Regions from separate parts of the Anaerobacillus sp. QJM3NY_32 genome, predicted to be linked through region 1. Evidence: riboswitches for the same ligand, from Rfam matches in the RefSeq annotation. Region 1 holds a riboswitch; the other holds the start of a gene.

Region 1 (7,585 bases):
TCAACTTGACTCTATTTTAGCGGAGATGTCACTTTTCTTCTATATAATGATAAAAAGAAGCAGAGGCATCCCTCTGCTTCCCGCATTTATTCTTCTCCAATGACGGCTTCTGCAATATTCACCGCATGGTCACCAATACGCTCAAGGTTACTGATGATATCAACAAAAACAATTCCAGCACTTCCAGTACATTCACCCTCATTTAGACGAAGGATATGCTGCTTACGAAGCGTTCTTTCCATTTTGTCGATCTTATCTTCTAGCTTAACAACTTCCTGCGCCTTAGCTACATCCCATTTATCAAGTGCATCAAAGGCTTCATTGAGTGCAGAAAGAGTCAGATTAAACATTTCATCAAGGTCTTTCATAGCAACGTCAGTCATCTTCACTTTATTGCTTATTTGATAATCAACCAACTCAACAATATTCTCCATATGATCGCCAATACGCTCGATATCACGAACTGAGTCCATTAGCATACCGTGTCGTGTCGACTCATCTCCAGACAGAGAAGTTGCTGATAATTGGATAAGGTAATCTGTAATTTTATTATCCAGGTTGTTAATAGCTTCTTCATACTGAGCGGTTTTTTCAGCGCTCTTCTGACTCTTAGATGTTAAATAATTTGATGCTTCTTTAACACCCTTATAAGCAAATCCGCTCATTCGAATCACTTCTTCTTTAGCTTGTCCTAATGCAACAGATGGAGAGCGTTCGATAAATACTGGATCAAGGTGTTTTGGCTTATATTCAATCGTTGCATCATCACCAGGAATAATTTTTGTAACGAGATAGGCAAGTCCGGCAATGAATGGGAATTGGATAACAGTATTTGTAATGTTAAAGATCCCGTGTCCGAATGCAATCGTCATTTCCGGTGTTAAGTTTAATGCATCTCTTAAGTATTCAATAAACGGCGTATAGGCGAATAAGAATATTAGGAAAAGCGCCGTTCCAATTAAATTGAAAATAACGTGAGTCAGTGCTGTACGTCTAGCGGCAACGGATGCACCGATAGAAGCAAGAACTGCGGTAATCGTTGTACCGATATTATCTCCAAACAGAACTGGTAATGCAGCTTGAATATCCATTGCGTTCTGTGAATAAAGACCTTGCAATACACCAATTGTCGCACTGGAACTTTGTACAATGACAGTAAATACTGTACCGATCACAACGCCTAACAGTGGGTTCGAGCTCATGCTTACTGTTAATTCTTGGAAAGCCTCAAGGCTACGAAGTGGTTTCATTCCCGTACTCATTAATTCAAGTCCAAAGAACAACGCACCAAATCCGAAGACGATTTGACCAGCGTAGTTAATTTTCTTGTTTTTAAAGAAGAAAATTAACAAAGAACCGATGGCTATAATTGGAAGTGCGTAATCTTTAATAGGAAAACCAATAATAAATGCTGTAACAGTTGTACCAATGTTCGCACCCATTACAACGCCAATTGCTTGCTTCAGAGTCATAAATCCTGCGTTAACAAGACCGACTGTTAAAACCGTTGTTCCTGAACTACTTTGTATGAGAATAGTTACAATGACCCCAGCGAGCACACCCATAAACGGGTTAGTCGTAAAACGATCGAGAATGTCTCTTAATCGATCACCTGCTGATCGTTGAAGGCCGTCTCCCATATACTTTAGTCCAAACAGGAAAATACCAAGACCTCCCACAAACTGAAAGATCATCTCCTGAACGTTGAGTTCCATCATTTCAACCCCTTGCACTTATGTTTTATTTTTTTCGACAATACTCAACAAAGTCCCTTGTCTATTATCTACATCGCTCCCCCCTTTGTAAAGAGTTAATATAGATTTGTAAAGATATTATGCTGAAAACAAATTTATTTCAATAAAGTTTCACCAAGAATACTGTTCCCTTCTCTCTATATAAGATAAACTGATTGGGTGGAGAAACGCTCCACATTTAGAAAGGAGATTATTAATTTGAACGTTTTTAAACAACTTTACTACAGCTTATTTTCCCCTAAGATGATGGCCAGATTCCGTTTTCAAAAGCTAGGCAAGCCAATATTGTACGTGTTTTTACTTATGTTCCTTTCTTCTGTGCCAGTAGGAATTATGACGGCTCTATCCTTTACAAACGCTTATGAGGATCTCAAAACACATATGTCAGATCTACCAGAATTCACTTTAGAGGACGGATCTTTAACAAGTGAACAGTCTGAACCGCTTATTCGACAAAATGATGAAAATACTTTTATTTTTGATGCGACAGACCAGACAAAGCCTGATGATGTTGATCAATATGATTCCGTTATCGCATTCCTAAAAGATCGTGTAATCGTTGTAGATAGCGGTGCTAGACAGGAGTTTAATTACAGTAACTTTAGTTCGATGACTTTCACGAAGCAAGATGTTAATGAGCTAAGTAATAATCTGGACAACCTGCTCCCTATCTTTATTCCGTTACTGATATTCGTTATCTATTTGTTTCAAACCGGCCTTAAGTTTATAGGAGTTACCGTACTAGCTACAATTGGACTACTATTGAGAAGTATTACCGGAAGAAAAGCTTCTTATAAACAACTTTGGGTCTTATCTGTTTATTCAGTAACAATTCCAACACTCTTCTTTGCGATTATGGCCCTCATTAAAACAGCAGTCCCTTTAGGATTCCTACTTTATTGGATTGTGGCCATCATGCTACTTTATCTTACGATTAAAGAAATCCCGTTACCAAAAAAACGTGTAACGAACGAGCGAGCAAATGATTCAACAGAAGAAAAATTTTGATAATTTACTCAAATCCCTTGCTTTTCACTTTAAAGTGATGTAGATTATGAAAAAAGCGACACAATAAAATTCCATATATTTTCAATTCTTATCAAGAGAAGCAGAGGGACTGGCCCTATGAAGCTTCAGCAACCACCAGATATTTTCTGGTAAGGTGCTAACTCCAGCAAGTTGATTTCAACTTGGAAGATAAGAAGAAGAGCAACCAAAGTCTTCTTCTTATAGAGGGCTTTTTTTATTGCCCTTATTCAATGAAAAGGAGATTGATTATGTCGAATAAACAGTTAGAAACACTACTTGTCCAATTAGGTAATCATTCAGATACTAAAACCGGTGCGGTAAATCCTCCAGTGTACTTCTCCACATCGTATAGCCATGAAGGCATCGGTCAATCCACCGGATTCGATTATTCAAGAACCAAAAACCCGACACGATCCATTTTAGAATCCGCTATATCAGAACTCGAACATGGTGATCAGGGATTTGCTTTTAGTTCCGGAATGGCTGCGATTCAAGCAATCCTTGCCATATTCAAAAGCGGCGACCATATTCTCGTCTCAGATGATTTGTATGGTGGGACTTATCGATTATTTGCCCATGCTGAAAAACATTATGGTATCTCCTTCACATATTTTGATACACAAAGAAATGAACAACTTTCATCACTCCTAACTCACCGTACAAAAGCCATTTTTGTTGAAAATCCATCTAATCCATTAATGAAATTAACAGATCTTGAAAAAATTGCACGGATAACAGAAAACAGGGACCTATTATTTATTGTAGACAATACTTTGTTCACCCCTCTTCTACAAAACCCACTACTGCTTGGGGCGGATATCGTCGTGCATAGTGCCACTAAGTATTTAGGCGGTCATAATGATATTCTCGCAGGGCTTGTGGTTGCAAAAGGTGAGAATATTTGCGCTGAAATCCAACAATACCAAAACGGTGCAGGCGCTGTGCTTTCTCCTTTTGATTCCTGGTTATTAATGAGAGGCATGAAAACCTTGCCACTCAGAATGAAGCAGCATGAAGAGAATGCCAGAAAGATAACTGAATTTTTAACAAATCATGAAGCAATAACAGACGTTTTTTATCCAGATAAAGGTGGGATGCTTTCTTTCAGATTGCGCTCCGAAGAATGGGTAGATCTCTTTCTTAGAAAATTAACACTTGTCACATTTGCTGAAAGTCTTGGAGGGGTAGAAAGCTTTATCACATATCCTTCAACGCAAACTCATGCTGAGATACCAGAAGACATCAGACTTGAAAAAGGGGTGTGCAATCGACTGCTACGTTTCTCTGTTGGGATTGAAAACATTGATGACTTAATACAGGACCTGAATCAAGCATTGTCCATTTTTAAAGAGGAGGTTGTTCAAATTGACAAATACTGATTATACATTTCAAACAAAACTTCTTCATAACGATCACAAATTTGATAAAGCTACGGGAGCTGTTAGCGTCCCTATCCAACAGGCTTCTACATTTCATCAGATGGATTTTGACCAACCTGGAAAATACGATTACAGTCGTTCAGGCAACCCCACTCGCGAAGCGCTTGAAGAAACAATTGCCAATCTTGAAGGTGGGGTTAAGGGATTTGCGTTTGCTTCTGGGATGGCCGCTATCGCCACCTCGTTTATGCTCCTTTCACAAAACGATCACGTTCTTATATCTGAAGACGTCTACGGTGGGACGTATCGCATGATTCACGACGTTCTCGGGAGATTTGGAATTAAACATACTTTTGTAGACATGACAGATTTAAATGAAGTGGCGAGAGGTATTCAATCCAATACTAAAGTAATCTATATCGAAACGCCTTCTAATCCTTTGCTGAAGGTAACTGACATTCAAGCCGTTGTTAAATTAGCTAAAGCGAATAATTGTTTAACATTTGTCGATAACACCTTTATGACACCTGCTCTACAACGTCCGTTAGACTTCGGAGCCGATATCGTATTGCATAGTGCTACGAAATTCATTTCAGGACATAGCGATGTCGTCGCTGGTCTTGCTGCCGTAAAAAGTGAGGAATTAGCGGAACAGCTTGCATTCCTGCAAAACTCGTTTGGATCGATTTTAAGCGCTCACGATTCCTGGTTAGTTCTCCGTGGCTTAAAAACATTGCATTGTCGGCTAGATCAATCGTCTAGATCTGCGTTTCGTCTTGCGCATGCTCTTACTAAAGAAAAGATGGTAGAAGAAGTCTTTTATCCAGGGCTTTCTTATCACCCTGGTCACTCCACTCATATTTATCAAGCCGCTGGTCCTGGTGCAGTTTTGTCCTTTCGGTTACCTGATGAAAATGCCGTGCGTCTATTCACAAAGCATGTTCAAATTCCTGTTTTCGCGGTAAGTCTTGGTGCCGTAGAATCAATTCTCTCCTATCCAGCTAGAATGTCACATGCTTCTATGCCTCCTATAGAACGAAGAAAACAAGGCATCACAGATGGATTATTGCGATTGTCTGTGGGACTTGAAAATCCTGATGATTTATTAAAAGATTTCAAAATTGGATTTGCAGCTATTAGAAAGCAATACTCCGCTTCCGAAGCGAGTGGTCAACTATGAGTTTCCTTAATAAATTAAAAAACAATATTCTAATCGGTGATGGCGCGATGGGAACACTTCTCTATTCATATGGGGTAGATCAATGTTTTGAAGAGTTAAACCTATCGCATCCAGAGCAAGTATTAAACATACACCGCGCATATGTAGAAGCAGGTTCAGACGTGATACAAACGAACACCTATGGAGCAAACTACAGTAAATTAGCGAGATATGGTCTTGAAGATCTTGTAAAAGAAATGAACACTGAAGCTGTTAAATTAGCTCGACAAGCAGCAAACAAAGCGACTTATGTATTTGGAACGATCGGTGGCATACGAGGAATCAATACTCAAAAGACTTCTCTTGATGAAATCAAACGTAGCTTTAGAGAACAGTTATACTGTCTTCTACTTGAGGGCGTTGACGGGATCTTACTCGAAACTTATTACGATCTTGAAGAAATTTCATCAGTCCTTGGGATTGCTCGAAAACAAACGAACCTCCCCATAATAGCTCAAGTTTCCATGCATGAACCCGGGGTTTTACAAAACGGGACCTCCCTTCCATCTGCTCTTAAACAATTAGAAAAGTCTGGAGCAGATGTGACAGGTGTTAATTGTAGACTAGGGCCATATCACATGATTCAAGCTTTTGAAGAGGTCCCCCTTTCAACTAGTTATCTCTCTGCTTATCCAAATGCAAGTTTACCTGACTATGAGGAGGGACGATTGGTTTACCCCACTGCCCCTGATTATTTTAAACAAAGTGCTGAATCTCTCCGCAAACAAGGTGTTCGATTAATTGGAGGATGTTGTGGTACAACACCAGAACATATTGCTGCTGTTTCAAAAGCTTTAAAGGGAACAAAACCTATTACTCATAAAAAAATAGAAGTAATAGCTAAAGAAGTCACACAAACCGAAAACAACATAGAACGTTTGCCCCACTTGCATGAAATTGCTCAAAAGCAACGTTCTGTTATCGTAGAGCTTGATCCGCCTAAGAAGCTAAATACAAAGAAGTATCTCCAAGGTACGAAGGCCCTACAAGAAGTCGGAGTAGATGCTATTACACTAGCTGATAATTCCCTTGCCTCACCTCGTATTTGCAATACAGCTATGGCATCAACTATTCAGTCACAATTTAATGTTCGCCCTCTCGTGCACATAGCTTGTAGAGACCGGAATATCATCGGATTACAATCGCATATAATGGGGCTTCATACACTGGGAATTAATCAGGTACTCGCTGTTACTGGAGATCCTACAAAAATAGGAGATTTTCCAGGTGCAACTTCTGTATATGACGTATCATCTTTCGACCTTATCCGGTTAATCAAACAATTCAACAACGGGTTATCTTATTCCGGTAAATCACTTGGGATGAAGACTTCCTTTTCGATCGCAGCAGCTTTTAACCCTAATGTTCGCCATCTTGATCGAGCTGTCGCAAGACTTGAGAAAAAACAGCAGTATGGGGCGGATTATTTTATTAGTCAGCCTATCTATAGCGAAGAACAATTAATCGAAGTACATGAAGCTACAAAACATTTAACGTGCCCTATTTACATCGGAATCATGCCGTTAACAAGCTACCGAAATGCCGAATTCCTGCATAATGAAGTACCAGGAATAAAATTATCTGATTCAATACGTAAGCGAATGTCCACAGCCACCGATGCCAGTGAGTCACAAAATGAAGGACTCGCCATCGCAAAGTCCTTAATTGATACAGCATTCGATTTATTCAATGGCATTTATTTAATAACACCGTTCTTGCGCTACGAATTAACAGTAGAATTAACTCGTTACATTAAAGAAAAAACTCGTATTGAAGAAGAAAGGAAGATTCATAGTGGTCTACCCCTCATTTGAAGATCTACTTAAGAAGAGAATTCTTGTTCTTGATGGAGCCATGGGAACAATGATTCAACAGGCTAATCTTAAGCCCGCTGATTTTGGTGGTGAAGATTTCGAAGGCTGCAACGAATACTTATCTTTAACAAGACCAGACCTTATCTCCTCAATACATGATGATTACTTAGCTTGTGGTGCTGATATTATTGAAACGAACACTTTCGGAGCGACCGATCTCGTACTCGACGAATATAATCTTGGCCATCTTGCTGAAGAGCTTAACTACACATCTGCCATTCTAGCAAAAGAAGCAGTTTCCAAAGTGACGACATTTGATAAGCCCCGTTTTGTAGCTGGTTCAATGGGGCCAACAACAAAAACATTATCTGTTACAGGTGGCACTACATT
Region 2 (7,585 bases), 2.0 Mb from region 1:
CATTATTATTACTATATTCTCCTACCTTATCAACCACTTCGAACGCCAAAAATTTCCAATCTATTACAAATATCGATCATAATTTGAAGGGGATACGCATATCTTGTAGAAATATCCAATTAGTACTAAGTTAAAATGCTGATTATGGGGGATTTCTATGAAAAATGGAAGCGAGCTACAAGAGGCGAATTTAGATATTATTTTTCACCATATTTCAGATCTTATTTTCCAAATTCGTGTGATCGATGTTCACCATTATGAAATCGAAGCTGTAAATGAAGCTTATCTAGCAAGTTATGAGACTTCCAAAGAAGCCATATCTGGGCGGAGAATCGAAGACTTTCTAGGGGTTGACCAAGGAATACAAGCGATTAAAAGATTCCAAGAAGCCATGATTCGTAAGAAAACCATTCAATTTGAAGAAGGTTATTCTTTCCCAAAACAGGGCTACAAGCTATTTGATATTACACTAGTGCCACTTGTAGAAGAGGGGAATGTTTCGAGGATCATTGGAATTGCGAAAGATATTACCGAGAAAAGAATGAATGAAGAGCACCTTGCTCAATCCGAAAAGCTATCGATTGTTGGACAACTTGCAGCTGGGATCGCACACGAGCTTCGAAACCCGCTCACTTCTTTAAAGGGTTTCTTAAAATTAATACAGTTCAAAAACTCTGATCAAGACATTGATCGCTATGCCCAGGTGATGGATTCAGAATTTCATCGGATCGAACAGATTATCGATGAATTTCTTATTCTTGCAAAACCAACAAAAATTAATTTTAACTATAATCGAATCGATCTCATATTAGATGAAGTCATTGAATTGCTAAGTGGCCAGGCTAATATGAAAGCAATCATTCTAACAAAAGAGTACCACTCTTCTCTCCCAGAGATTTATTGTGAAAGTAATCAATTAAAACAAGTTTTTATTAATTTGATAAAAAATGCGATGGATGCTATCGGTGAAGAGGGAGAAATTACAATCTCAGCCCGAGAATGTAACGATAAATTACAAATTAGAATCATTGATAATGGTAGCGGAATCACAGATGAAGAGCTTGAGAAACTCGGCTCTCCGTTTTTCACTACCAAAAAGAACGGGACTGGACTTGGGCTTACGATATGCAAACGTATAGTAAAAAAACATAAAGGGAACTTAACTATCGAAAGTAATAAGGGGAAGGGCACGATCATTACGCTCACTTTTCCAAAGGGGGTTGGCAATTAACCCCCCTGTTATTCAGGGCCTTGCGTATGGCCCTTTTGCTTTGTTTGCTCCTTTAACCATCTCTCTACCATATATAAAGCTTCTTTAGGTTTTTGCCAATGTAGAACATGACCTGTCTGTGGAATAGCGTCAATTCTACATTCACCTTTCACTTCATTCCGCATCACGTTTGCTGCATGCTTTCTATTAGTTTCATCTGCTACAGGAAGTGTTGCCCTTAGGAGATAGATAGGAACATTTACCATATGAAAAATTTCTTTGCATGGTTCTTGATAGAGGGACTTCATAATCGCTCTTACTGTACTACCACTAGCCCTTAAGGCTACGCCATTTTTCCTTTCCTCCATATCCCTATGTACCATTTGCTCTAAATACTTGCTCCACCTTCCGATTTCCATTTTCTTCTTTTGTTCATATTCTTCCAATTTTCTGTAATGATTTTCTACCACCCATTGAGACATTTGTTCAAGAAGTTCTTCAAGCGTTAGTGACGGATCATCAGAAGAATGAAGATAACCGCCATCAATCATCACGATACCTTTTACCATTTTAGAGAATTGACTACTATAATGAAGTGCCAGGGCAGCTCCCCACGAATGCCCAATGAGCCAGACTGGTACGTCACTTAATGATGTACAAACCTTATGAAGCCACTCTGTTAGAAGTTCAAAAGAATAACTCTTATCTTCATTAAATGGAGGCGTCTCACCATGGCCTGGTAGATCAATCGAGATTAAATGAAAGTAATCCTTAAGACCTTCTGCCATCTCACTAAAACCAAGTGCATTGTTCGTTAAACCGTGAAGAAGAATGACAGTTGGCTGACTCCTATCTCCCCATTCAAAACCATGAACATAACTGCCATCTATTTCTATTATGATTTTTTTCATTTCACTTTTCCTTTAAACTATGACTTACTTCATATATTCGACTAGCAGGATTCATTCCCTCTCTCTCGAAATGAGTCTGATAGGAAAATCAAATTGAGATGGAGGTAATCAATGGAAATCAGAAAAGCGGTCGTAGATGATGCTTTAGCGATAGCAAATGTTCATGTAAACAGCTGGAGAACGACTTACCGTGCGCTTATCTCAGAAGACTATTTGAATTCATTAGACGTTCAAATACGCGAGGCTCGTTGGCGGAAAGGAATTGAAAATGGAAGTATTATCCTTGTGGCAGTCGAAGAAGGGGAAATAATAGGATTTGCGAATGGCGGAAAAAACAGATCAGCTGCTTACAAATTCGATGGAGAACTTTATGCGATATACCTTCTTGAAGAAGCACAGGGAAAGGGAGTTGGCAAACAACTTCTGTGCTCGGTAGCTAAACATCTTAGAAGCGAATCTTATCAGTCTATGCTTGTTTGGGTACTGAATGGAAACCCAGCTTCTCAATTCTACGAAAGTTTTCATCCACTTCAAATTGCCGTGGAAGAAACAGAAATTGCAGGTAAGACATTTAAAGAAACCGGCTTTGGTTGGAACGACCTGAATGAATTAATTGGATTTTGTAGCTAAAGGGATTGAAGCAAAATCAAAAATGATGGCCGTGACTGCTCACGGCCCTTTTTTCACTTCACACTTTCTTTTTCTTCATATGGATGGGCTACCCATCCTGATGGATCGATGAAAAGGCGTACGGCTACAACTTGCCGATCATCCATTAATGTAAAGAAGTGTGGTGTATCAACCGGTACAGAAATCACGTCACCCGGATCGAGCTCAACATCAAAATACCCCACGCTACCTTTAATGATAAAAATCCCATGTCCCGCCGTTATCGCTCTTACTTCGTCCTCAGTATGCACATGAACCTGTTCAAATTTTTTCAGAATCTTATCAAGATCAGGCGTTTGTTCAGAAAGTGCCACCACATCCCAGTTTCCATATCCATTTCGCTGAGCTAGAGAACGAATGTCATCATCAAATACACTCAGAATTTCATTTTTCTGTTCCTCTGTAACATGACAATTCCCCTTAAGAAACGTCGGTAGCTTCTCAACATCCCAATGTTCATATAACACTCCTTCATTCTGAAGAAATGCCCCTACTCGATCTTGACCTTCAATAACTTCATTTGTATTTCGTATTTTAATTACTGCCATTAATGCTTCCTCCTCTTTTGTTAAGCTAATGAAACTTTGTTGATTACTGATTAACTTACAATTGCTTGAAAGCTTCGTAATTTAAGATGATATTCAAAAAGGAATTCAAATGCTTCCAGATATTTTTTTGCTTCAAAACCATTACGTCCCCATACTGTAATCCCATGATTTCGCATCAAAATGGCTTTCGTGTCATTCTTAAGCACGTGCACCACATCATGAGCTAGTAGAGAAAGATCAGCTGAATTCTCGATAATCGGTACTGTCACTTTGTCATTCTGTCCCCATAAACCAAAAGCTTTAACTAACTCCAGTCCTTGAAACGTAACTTCTCCTTCTCCCGCAAAAAGTTCAGATATAACATTATTTTCAACTGTATGCACGTGTAAGCAACAGCCTGCATCTGTCTTTGAATAGATCGCCTGATGAATAATGGTCTCTGCTGATGGTTTCAATAGAGTCTCTTCAATTGGCTGCCCTTGTCTATCCACTAGAATGAAATCTTCTTTTGTTCGTTTTCTTTTATCCTTTCCACTAGCCGTTACTAAAAATTGAAGCGGCGAATCACTTACCTTAATTGAAAGATTTCCACTTGTTCCACGGAACCAATCTCTTGCTGCTAATTCATCTTTAATATCAGCAAGTTCGTTCCATCGATTCTCCACTTGGCACATGATTCTTCCCCCTTTCTTCAGTTAACTTTTCGACGATATCATCAAACGTTTCAAATAAAACGGCTGGAATGCCAAGTTCTTGACACTTCTCCGCTAAAAAATCTCTAGCAAACACAAAATCTGCTTGCTTTGAAGCTTCTAAATCGGTAATAGAATCTCCAATCACAATTTTTCGGTTAGCCTTTTTATCAAAACGATTTAATATACCTGGCTTGCAACAACCGCAATCTTTCGTACAATCGTCTCCACAGGCATACGGCCAAGTTATTGAGATGGTATCAGTAGTAAAATCACTGCCATTACAGAAGATATTTTCTTCTGGAATACCGTATGGCTTAAGAAGAGGATAAATAAAGAAATCGATCCCTCCACTGACGATATAGAGCTCGATCCCTTCTTGCCTCGTGTAGTCTACGAATTCGCTAAAACCCTGTCTGATTTCAGTTGTAGCTACTAAATAATCGAGTAATTCCTGTTTCAATTTGGAAGGGATTAAGTGAAACATCCTTCCGACCCCTTCACGAATGGAAATATTTTGAGCGAGCACATCATCTTTTATTTGCTCCCACTCTTTCGGAGCAAACCGTTTCATCAAAGAAACGATATTATCACTTTTCGTAATGGTGCCATCAAAATCGCAAAAAATAATCGGCTGCTTCATCGCACTACCTCCCCGCTCCCCCACTTTGTAAGAGCCTGATGAAGTTCCTCACTATTTTGAGAGGCCTGTTCAAGAGGTTGCTCTGTTAAAACAGCTTGAATGGCATCTCGGAAAGCTTTTCCGCCTGCAGCTGCTCCATCGGGATGCCCGTGCACGCCACCTCCCGCATTAATCACACTGTCTATACCGAAATCTTTTATAAGAAGCGGTACTAGTCCAGGATGAATGCCCGCTGAAGGAACAGGGAATGTTCTTTTCAGCTTATTATTTCTCGTTAAGGCTTCTGCTGTTGCGAGCGCCTCTCTTCGATCAAGCGCTACACTCCCATAAGGCGAAGGGAAAAGGGAAAAGTCTGCCCCAGCAGTTCGAAGCAACTTTCCAAGTAATAGGGAGTAACTTACCCCATGTGTGCTTGAGGCAGCCATTGCACCAGAGAATGCAGGGTGTGCCATGATTGGAACCGGAATATCCGAGTCCTCTGAAAGTGATTGCAATGCATCTAGTCCATATGTAAAAACATTAAACAGAAGCGCATCTGCTCCTAATTCCACAGCAAGCTTTGCTCGATCACTGAGGTTTGCCGTTCTTCCTGTTAAATTCACTGCGTAACGCGTTCGCTTTCCTGTCAATTCAGCCGTTTCATCCAGCATTTTTCGTAAGGCGGGTACTCGCTTTTCAAGAGGGGTTAACTCATTTTCAAAAAGGATTTCATCGTCCTTCACAAAATCGACTCGACCAAGCGCCTGCTGTTTCATTTGTTCCTGCAATTCGCCTAACGATTTTCCAATAACTCCTTTGAAAATACTCATAACGAGCGGTCGATCGTATACTTCTGTAAGATTTCGAATACCGTCTATTCCATATGCTGGACCTGGGAATTGATTTAGTAACCCTGCAGAGAACTCTAAATCAACCAGCTTAATTTCACCATCAAGTGAAAGCTTACCGATGACTGTTGTTAAAATCGCAGGTAGATCCGCACTGAAATTGATGGTGGGGTAAGCAATCGCGATGATGCCCTTTTCCCCTTTTTCCTCTACGTGAACGACTTCACCCTTATGCTTCTTTAACTGCTTTTTTTCTAATAACGGTAGATTGGTCCAAGTCCCAATCGTTAATCCAAGGGCGATCGCTTCAGCGCGCTTAGATAATTGTTGGTCATTCTTAACAAGGTAAGTTGCCACAAGATGACTCATCATGCTCATTCCTTTCCATCGCGCTAGTCCTCAATCTTTGATCATACAAAAAAGACCCCTTCACGAGGAAGAGGTCGTTATCACCATGCTCTTCCTCTTATCTTCCAGCTTTTGCTGCGAGAATTAGCACCGTGTCTTCAAGTAACCTTGAAAATCGGTTGCCGGGCTTCAAAGGGCTCGTCCCTCCACCTCTCTGGATAAGAGTATGCAACTATTCGTTTAAGTAATTGATTCGAATTATGCCAGACGTAGGAAATCCTGTCAATCTATTTTTTTACTTTTCTGAATCAAAAGAGATTAAGAGAATTAATTCGTTCAACTGCCTCCCTGAGTTTCTCTTCGGAAGTTAATAAGCCTACTCTCACATAGCCTTCCCCATACTCTCCAAAGCCGTTCCCAGGCGCAACTACAATTTGAACATTCTCAAGCAAGTAGTCCGCAAATCCCTCTGAAGTAAATGATTCAGGTACTTTTAACCAGGCAAAAAATGACCCCGCAGGAGAGGTTACATCCCAGCCAATATCGTGAAGCCCCTGTATCAATACATTCCGTCTAGATTCGTACGTTTGGCGAAGGTTCTCAACACATTCCTGTGAACCTAGTAAAGCTTCTGCAGCTGCTTCTTGCACTGCACTAAACAAACTAACGTAGAAATGATCCTGAAGCAGGTTGATGCTTTCCACTACAGATGGGTTTCCGACAGCGAACCCAACACGCCATCCTGCCATATTATACGTTTTGGAAAGAGTATAAATCTCAATTCCCACATCTTTAGCACCTTCTGTTTCCAAAAAGCTTTTAGGACGTTCTCCATCGAATCCGATCGCTCCATAAGCAAAATCATGAACGACACAGATGTCATTGGCATCCGCAAACCTAACCGTTTCATCAAAAAAGCTTTTCGTTGCTATAGCAGCGGTAGGATTGTTTGGATAATTTAAAAACATGAGCTTTGCTTTTGCAAGAGCACTCTCTGGGATCGCGCTATAATCAGGCAGAAAATCATTTTGTTCAAGTAACGGCATCATTTGCATATCCGCTTCAGCCATCGCAACTCCAGACCAATAATCAGGATAGCCAGGATCTGGCACGAGCGCCACGTCACTTTTATTTAACAAACATTGACTGACTTCTACAAGGCCAGCTTTTCCACCAAAGAGGACGGCTACCTCTTTCTCCGGATCAAGCTCAACACCAAACTCTCGCTTATAGAATTCAGCCGCGGCTTGTTTCAGAAAAGGCTGCCCCCTAAATGGCGGATACTTGTGGTATGCAGGGTTTTCAGCTGCCTGCTGCAAAGACTCGATAATATGTGCAGGCGTCGGCTGGTCAGGATTTCCTTGGCCAAGGTTAATAATGTCATATCCCGCCTCTACATAACGGTTCACTTTTCCAGCAAGCTTCGCAAAAAATTGTTCTGGTAAACGTTTAAGTGCATCTGAAGTTTGAAATTGTTTCAAATGGAATCACATCCTGTTAAAATTTTCGAGAAATTCTAATAAGTTATGTTATCTTGGATACACAACCATGTAAAGGTCAATTTCTAAACATGTAAGGAGGACAAATCAATGAAAAACCTTGCCCTGTTGCAATTTGATATTGCTTTTGGCAATCCAGAAAAGAATTTCTCTAAAGTTGAAGAGCTTGTTTCTAAGGCGGTGAGTGACAAACCAGATATCATCGTTTTACCAGAATTGTGGTCCACAGGTTATGATT

The links. Region 1 has a riboswitch for S-adenosylmethionine ahead of AC0VYH_RS14555 (methionine biosynthesis PLP-dependent protein). Riboswitches for the same ligand answer to the same signal wherever they lie in the genome.
Region 2: it holds a riboswitch for S-adenosylmethionine, as region 1 does, so the genes downstream of both, AC0VYH_RS03940 (2,3-diketo-5-methylthiopentyl-1-phosphate enolase) here and AC0VYH_RS14555 (methionine biosynthesis PLP-dependent protein) in region 1, are expected to answer to the same signal.

The regions. Positions count from the first base shown of each region.
Region 1 is NZ_CM149684.1:2,758,969-2,766,553, forward strand. Features, by position in the region: gene AC0VYH_RS14545 (Na/Pi cotransporter family protein) at 87-1,715, opposite strand; gene AC0VYH_RS14550 (DUF1189 domain-containing protein) at 1,953-2,762, shown strand; SAM riboswitch class I at 2,848-2,958, shown strand; gene AC0VYH_RS14555 (methionine biosynthesis PLP-dependent protein) at 3,032-4,162, shown strand; gene metC (cystathionine beta-lyase) at 4,149-5,342, shown strand; gene AC0VYH_RS14565 (bifunctional homocysteine S-methyltransferase/methylenetetrahydrofolate reductase) at 5,339-7,195, shown strand; gene metH (methionine synthase) at 7,236-7,585, shown strand, end outside.
Region 2 is NZ_CM149684.1:718,040-725,624, reverse strand. Features, by position in the region: gene AC0VYH_RS03970 (ATP-binding protein) at 158-1,231, shown strand; gene AC0VYH_RS03965 (alpha/beta fold hydrolase) at 1,240-2,121, opposite strand; gene AC0VYH_RS03960 (GNAT family N-acetyltransferase) at 2,233-2,751, shown strand; gene AC0VYH_RS03955 (acireductone dioxygenase) at 2,805-3,338, opposite strand; gene AC0VYH_RS03950 (methylthioribulose 1-phosphate dehydratase) at 3,389-4,012, opposite strand; gene AC0VYH_RS03945 (2-hydroxy-3-keto-5-methylthiopentenyl-1-phosphate phosphatase) at 3,975-4,673, opposite strand; gene AC0VYH_RS03940 (2,3-diketo-5-methylthiopentyl-1-phosphate enolase) at 4,670-5,869, opposite strand; SAM riboswitch class I at 5,964-6,073, opposite strand; gene AC0VYH_RS03935 (aminotransferase class I/II-fold pyridoxal phosphate-dependent enzyme) at 6,157-7,329, opposite strand; gene AC0VYH_RS03930 (carbon-nitrogen family hydrolase) at 7,438-7,585, shown strand, end outside.